One region of the Shewanella sp. SACH genome, then DNA from elsewhere that is predicted to be linked to it. Evidence: riboswitches for the same ligand, from Rfam matches in the RefSeq annotation. Region 1 holds a riboswitch; the other holds the start of a gene.

What was found. Region 1 has a riboswitch for cyclic di-GMP ahead of BM607_RS11910 (glycosyl hydrolase family 18 protein). Riboswitches for the same ligand answer to the same signal wherever they lie in the genome.
Region 2: another riboswitch for cyclic di-GMP. It lies ahead of gbpA (N-acetylglucosamine-binding protein GbpA); the one in region 1 lies ahead of BM607_RS11910 (glycosyl hydrolase family 18 protein).

Annotation. Positions count from the first base shown of each region.
Region 1 is NZ_MPDG02000002.1:918,178-921,606, forward strand. Features, by position in the region: gene BM607_RS11905 (ROK family protein) at 215-1,000, shown strand; cyclic di-GMP riboswitch class I at 1,312-1,400, shown strand; gene BM607_RS11910 (glycosyl hydrolase family 18 protein) at 1,516-3,429, shown strand, end outside.
Region 2 is NZ_MPDG02000002.1:570,103-573,531, reverse strand. Features, by position in the region: gene gbpA (N-acetylglucosamine-binding protein GbpA) at 438-1,883, opposite strand; cyclic di-GMP riboswitch class I at 2,006-2,105, opposite strand; gene BM607_RS10395 (TMEM165/GDT1 family protein) at 2,517-3,071, shown strand.

The DNA.
Region 1 (3,429 bases):
GATGAGCAAGCTAAGTGTTTTACCCTTAATTTATTTGTGTGATTCTTAGCATAAAACCTGAGTAAAACAAAATGTCAGTCATATTTTTTGTAGACTTGTTCCTTACAAATTAGCGACTTAAGTTTTATTCAATCGCTAACATTTGGACCCTATGCTAACATTTGCCATCTCCGCTCGGGGTCAGAGTGGGGCGCATGTATCAGTGGAGTAAGCGATGCAAATACTAACAATAGATGTGGGCGGTACGACAGCCCTGTTCGAACTTCAGCTCGCGGGACATACAGAACAATATAAAATCCCCACAGGCGAAGGTTTTAAAATTGAAGAGTTAAATAATCAAATCGCTGCGCTTGAACGCGATTACGATTTACAGCATTACCAATTAGCGATTGGCGTACCAGGACTCGTACAAAATAATCGTTTGGTTGCCTGTAAATCGTTACCCGGACTCAATGGCTTGAGTTTTGACACAGTGAAAACTCAAGGCGAGCTTAAGTTTATTTGCAACGATATGGATGCGGGTATGCAAGCCACGTGCGATGCCAAATATGCCTGTGAGTTGTTGGTCATGTGCGGCACCGGGATAGGGATGTCGATTGCGTTTAATGGGCAAGCTTTTACAGGTGCGACGGGGGTTGCAGGGGAGTTGGGGCATTGCCGCGTGATGACTGAATCAGGCGAATTTAGTTTAGAGCAACTCGCCAGTGGCGATTCTGTGCGTAGCCGTAACATCACTACTCAGGATGATTTATACCGTGCGGGCAGTTACCTTGGTATGGGGCTGGCGTGGACAGTGAATTTATTTAATCCCAATCGGATTTGGCTCGCGGGTAACATGATGAACAGTGCTCCTTACTACAAAGGCTGCCTCGAAAGCTTAAAGCAAATGGCATTGAGCGCGCCCTTAGCTGAGATGAAAATCAACCGCGTCGATGATATGGAAACCTTAGTGTGCAGAGGTTTATCTGTGATGCTCGCAAGGGATTATCCACGCGTATAAGGATCATAGATGCTGTTTGCTTATGATTTTGAATTATTAGAGTTCAGCGGCTCAGCCCTAGCAATTTAAGCAGTATTCGCAGCATAAATAGTGAAATTGATAACAGGACAGGTGATGCCTTTGGCTTATCGTGTCCTGTTTTTTATGGCTAAAATAGTCAGCAAATCCTTAATTATCAAAGTAAATATTAGAAATAGTTGAACTGTATTTAATTGCTTTCTTATCAGACCACTACCTTAGTTGATAATATTTTGTTGCATTTTTATTGCGCTTACGTCTATGCTGATTATCGCAATGACAACGTTGTCATTGCGTGTAAAAGGCAAACCAGTTGAAAAACTGGGACGCAAAGCCTCCGGTCTAAGGGTTCGTCTGTACCTATGATAGCGGGGATACCACAGGTTTTTCTTCGTGCAATTGTCAGTCGTGTTGCATGGTCTTAAGAGAGTGTTGTTTCCTGTCTACGCTTTGTTTGCCTTATTGATTCATATAAAAAAATTCAATAGGGATATCTCATGTTCAAGACTCAAATTTCAACATCAGTCTTGCTGGTGGCATCGGCGCTGGCATCTACCGTGAGTGCCAGTGCATTTGCCGCAGCGCCCGGCAAACCGACTATAGGTTGGGGCGAAACCAAGTTCGCTATTATCGAAGTTAATCAAGCCGCTACGGCTTACAATCAGTTGGTGACCATTAAAGATGCTGCCGACGTGTCCGTCAGCTGGAACCTTTGGAGTGGTGATGTGGGCAATAAAGCCCAAGTGCTGCTCAACGGTAATGTAGCTTGGGAAGGCCCCTCAGGCGCTTCGGGAACCGCTAACTTTAAGGTGAACAAAGGCGGCCGTTATCAGATGCAAGTGCAACTGTGTAACAGCGATGGTTGTACGGCGAGCGATGCCAAAGAAATCCTCGTGGCCGATACCGATGGCAGCCATTTAGTGCCACTCAATGCTCCGCTTAAAGAAAACAATCGTCCATACGTTAACAAGTCGGGCAAAGTGGTCGGCAGTTACTTTGTAGAATGGGGCGTGTATGGCCGTAAGTTCCCTGTCGATAAAATCCCAGCACAGAACTTAACTCATATTTTATATGGCTTTACCCCTATTTGCGGTGGTGATGGCATTAACGATAGCTTGAAAGAAATCGACGGCAGTTTCCAAGCGTTGCAACGTGCCTGTAGTGGCCGTGAAGATTTTAAAGTCGCTATCCATGATCCTTGGGCGGCGGTCCAAATGCCACAGGCGGGCGTGAGTGACTACTCCGATCCCTACAAAGGCAACTTCGGCCAATTGATGGCGTTGAAGCAAGCCCACCCCGATCTAAAGATTTTACCTTCGGTCGGTGGCTGGACGTTATCTGATCCCTTCTTCTACTTTGGCGATAAAACTAAGCGCGATACCTTTGTCGCATCGGTGAAGGAATTCCTGCAAACGTGGAAGTTCTTCGACGGCGTTGACATTGACTGGGAATATCCAGGTGGTGGCGGTGCGAATCCAAACTTAGGTAATGCCAATGACGGTGAAACCTATGTAACCCTGATGCGTGAACTGCGCGCCATGCTCGACGAGTTAAGTGCTGAGACGGGTCGTACCTATGAACTGACTTCCGCAATTGGTATCGATGCTCAAAAAATGGCAAAGGTCGATTATCAGGCTGCTCAGCAGTACATGGATTACATCTTCTTGATGAGTTACGACTTCAATGGCGGTTGGACAAATACTGAACTCGGTCATCAAACCAATCTTTATGAGGCGAGTTGGGATCCTGATACCCGCTACACCACAGACAAGGGTATTAAAGCTCTGTTAACTCAAGGTGTAACCCCAGGGAAAATTGTGGTTGGTGCTGCTATGTACGGCCGCGGCTGGACAGGCGTGAATGGCTACACGGGCAATAACCCATTCACGGGGACAGCGACGGGCAAAGTGAAAGGCACATGGGAAGATGGCATAGTGGATTATCGCCAGATAGTGAACGAATACATGGGGAGCGGTTGGACTTACAGCTATGATGAAACGGCCGAGGCGCCATCATTGTTCAAGGCATCTACGGGGGATTTAATCACTTTCGATGATGCTCGTTCCGTTAAAGCTAAGGGCCAATATGTGCTTGCCAATCAGTTAGGTGGTTTATTTGCATGGGAAATTGATGCCGATAACGGCGATATTCTAAATGCGATGCACGAAGGTTTAGGTCATGGCGAAGGAACTACGCCACCGGTGAATAAAGCGCCGATTGCCAATGCGGGTGCGGATGTGAATGTCACAGGTCCCGCCGATGTGGTGCTCAATGGCAGCGGTTCGCGGGATCCTGAAAATGAGGCGCTGACGTATCTTTGGACTCAAGTGTCTGGCCCAACGATTGCCATCACAAACGCGGATATGGCGAATGCGGCGATTCAACTGAGTGCAACGCAAACCGATGTTGCC
Region 2 (3,429 bases), 350 kb from region 1:
TCCAATCGGATCTCATTCCTGCAGATCAATTGGCCCCAATAGCTTTTGAATATTTCAACCCAGTAGCCATTGAGGCTAACTAAATCGGTTGCATAAAAGTGGCATGACTTTCAATTGTGATAATCCCAATAACAACATAGGTAAAATAGATAGTTTGGGACATTAACAGAGCCAAACACAGTGGGCAAGCCAGTTGTGAACAAAGATAAGTCGCGCACTGTACGGTAACAACTTAATAGCGCTGTGGTAAACGAAAACATACAAGCCAACAAAATCGCTACCTTTGTTGGAAATACGTGGGGTGCCGCATTGTGGGTGAATCGAGGTAAAACGTATATTTTGACTGTCGCGAGCGCGCTGAATATGGGCTTAAACATATTCGCTGTGTTTAAGCCCAATCACATCATGTTGAGAATCGATTAACTCAACATGTTAATTTACAGCTCAGTCCACGCCATAGTCCAAGAAGCGCCAACACCTGGCTCAAATCCTGTGGCAGAAGCCGACCACTGCATGCAATAGCCGCTATAGGGGAATGGCTTACATTGATACACTTTGCCATTTTTAGGCTGTAACACTGTGGTGCCTGCAACGTAACCTTTCACCCCTTCAGGGAAGACAAAATCCGCTTCCGGCGTTGGTGCTTGATCCTTTAAGAAGAGATCAAAGTTCTGCTGAATAACATCACCTTGTTTAGGCTCAGCTTTAACCTGCAAGTGATAATGCCCTGCTTTAGGCGCAACCACGTCTAACACTAAGCTCGCGCTGGTATTATTAACGGTTTGGCTGACAAAACCGGCAGCCGTGCCATCGTGGTTAAACAAATACGCAGACACTAACATTTCAGCATTGCTGGTGACGTCAAAACGAACCTGCGCCGCGCCGTCGATAATTTGATAATCGTCGGCAAGTGAAGTGACTTCTAAGCTGTTGCCCGGTGCGGGCGCCAGATCAAATCCCACTTCGACACGCTCAATACCTGAAGTCGTCGCAGTAAAAATGTCGTTTTTGCCATACACAGGCTCAATCACACCTGATGCATTTTTTTGTCCCGCTTTTAACTGAGACTGCTGGGCATTAATCGCGCTCGCTAATAGGAAAGGCCAATTTTGTTTATCACCTTGAGTCGCATCGCTAATGGTAATGACTGTTTGTTTAGCCGGTTGCTCACCATTGGCATCGAACACTCGGGTCATCACTTTATCGCCCGCCTTGAGATCGAGTGACGGATTGATGTCGCCCACATCGAGCCATTCACCCGGTAGGACGGGACCCGAATCTAAGTTCACATCGATAGCATTGTAGAAACTGTTGGTGGTATCACCCACTTCCCACACGGCTAGAATCACTTGATAACCGCTGCGACCTTCTGGCACATAGCAGTCATGGGTCACTAACTTAGGTGGCTGCACCATGCCACCATCGACTACGCAGAATGGCGCTAAGTCAAAGCTCGCACGGCTTAAAGCTTGGTTTTGATTCCAATCTTGGCGAGTTAAATAATAACGCCAATTGCGGGTGACATGATTGGCAGTGAACTGCCAACTGAACTTATTCCAGCCCGCTTTAATATCTGTCTTTGACCAACGGCTGGGACTCTGTTCATCTAAAGGCGAGAAAGCACCATTACCCGCACTCGCCAGTTTGCCATCCGCAGGACCTGACTCAGGAAAACCCGATGGTCCTTCAACGCTTTGCGGTTCCCATTGCACCGCGCCACAGTTGGTATTATTGCCGGTTTTACAGGCATAGGAACGTGACTCTGGCGCCACAACATAACCGTGTGCCTGTACAGAAATACTCACAAATGTATTTGCCGCCATCACTGCGGCGGCCAATAAACTCAATTTAGAAACAGGGGAAAAAACAGTAGGATTTGCCACTTTAATGCACTCCATTTGCACCCATCTTCGCCAGTATTGGCTTGGGCTTAGGTATAAAAGTGGTATTTGGGCAAACAACAGCATTAAACAGCAGTCGTTTATCTTTCACAGAAATCGAATTCTGCGGCAACTCCGCTATCTTAGTTCACTAAAAAATCCATTTACAACCTTAGACCGGAAGCTTTGCGTCCTAACTTTTCAATTAGTTTGCCAAATACGGTAGGTGTCATCGAATCACTACGAGTTAATAGTATGTAATCAAGTAGAAATGACCTGGCTAAATTAGCAACAAAAGACAACGCTGTCAAAAAATTAACCCATTTATATTCATATAATTACAGAATGTTGCGCGGTATTTTTCTGACGCCTGTCAAACATCCATTCGTGCCTACTGCGATAAACTCGTGCTTGAAACCGAAATTCACTTAGGTATAATGCCCACCTCGCTTCGGGGGAGTAGCTAACTGGATTTCGAGCCATCGTCATCTAGGGTGAACATCAACATACTTGGCCACACGCCATGGTGTTCACAGCAAATCATCGATTTGCCCAGCAAGACCTGAGCACAATGACTGCACCTAGGGGTGGACGGTTTATTGTGCTTATGTCTTAACCACCCCTAAAGGATCACACTTGGAAGCCCTACTTGCCTCAACCTTTACGGTTGCTATTGCCGAAATTGGCGATAAAACTCAATTGCTTGCACTTATTCTCGCCGCAAGATTTAAAAATAAAACCGCCATTATTTTAGGCATTTTTCTGTCAACGTTATTCAACCATTTTGCCGCCGCTTGGATTGGCCAATGGGCGATTAACTGGGTCAGCCCAGATCTTGCCCGCTATTTAGTTGCCACATCTTTCTTCGCGATAGCCCTTTGGGTGTTAATCCCAGATAAAGTCGATGCTGAAGAGAGTCGTTTCTACAAAATGGGCCCCTTCCTCGCCACCTTCATCCTGTTTTTCATCGCCGAGATGGGGGATAAAACGCAAATCGCAACGGTAGTGTTAGCCGCAAAATACGATTCATTAACTATGGTGGTTGCAGGCACAACCTTAGGTATGCTGCTTGCCAACGTACCTGTGGTGATCGCAGGCCATTTCAGCGCCGAAAAATTACCTATGTTGTGGATACACCGCGGCTGCGCCGTATTATTCGCACTCTTAGGCGTTGTCACTCTGCTGTTCTAATACCAATCGTAATAAATATCTGTTCATTCAGCGGGAGTTCAACGCGCTTTAGACAAGGCGAAGGCTTGAAGGCATAGTGGTGCCTTGAACGCAGTATAAAGCGCCTTGCCATGCCGTTAACATCAGCCGCCCTTCGGGAGCAACACAGGCATCCCACTCCTGTGTTGCATTGACTTAAAAGGGAATAACCATTTCTGCGTCAATGCGCATTGGATTGAAATGCCTGTGAGGCTCTGAACTGATTAGATATTTAATGTGATTGGTATAAATGCTTTAAAGCTTGAATTACCGCAACAAAAAGGCCAGTGATAAACATCACTGGCCTTTCTACTTACGACGGTTTTATTGAGATAAACAG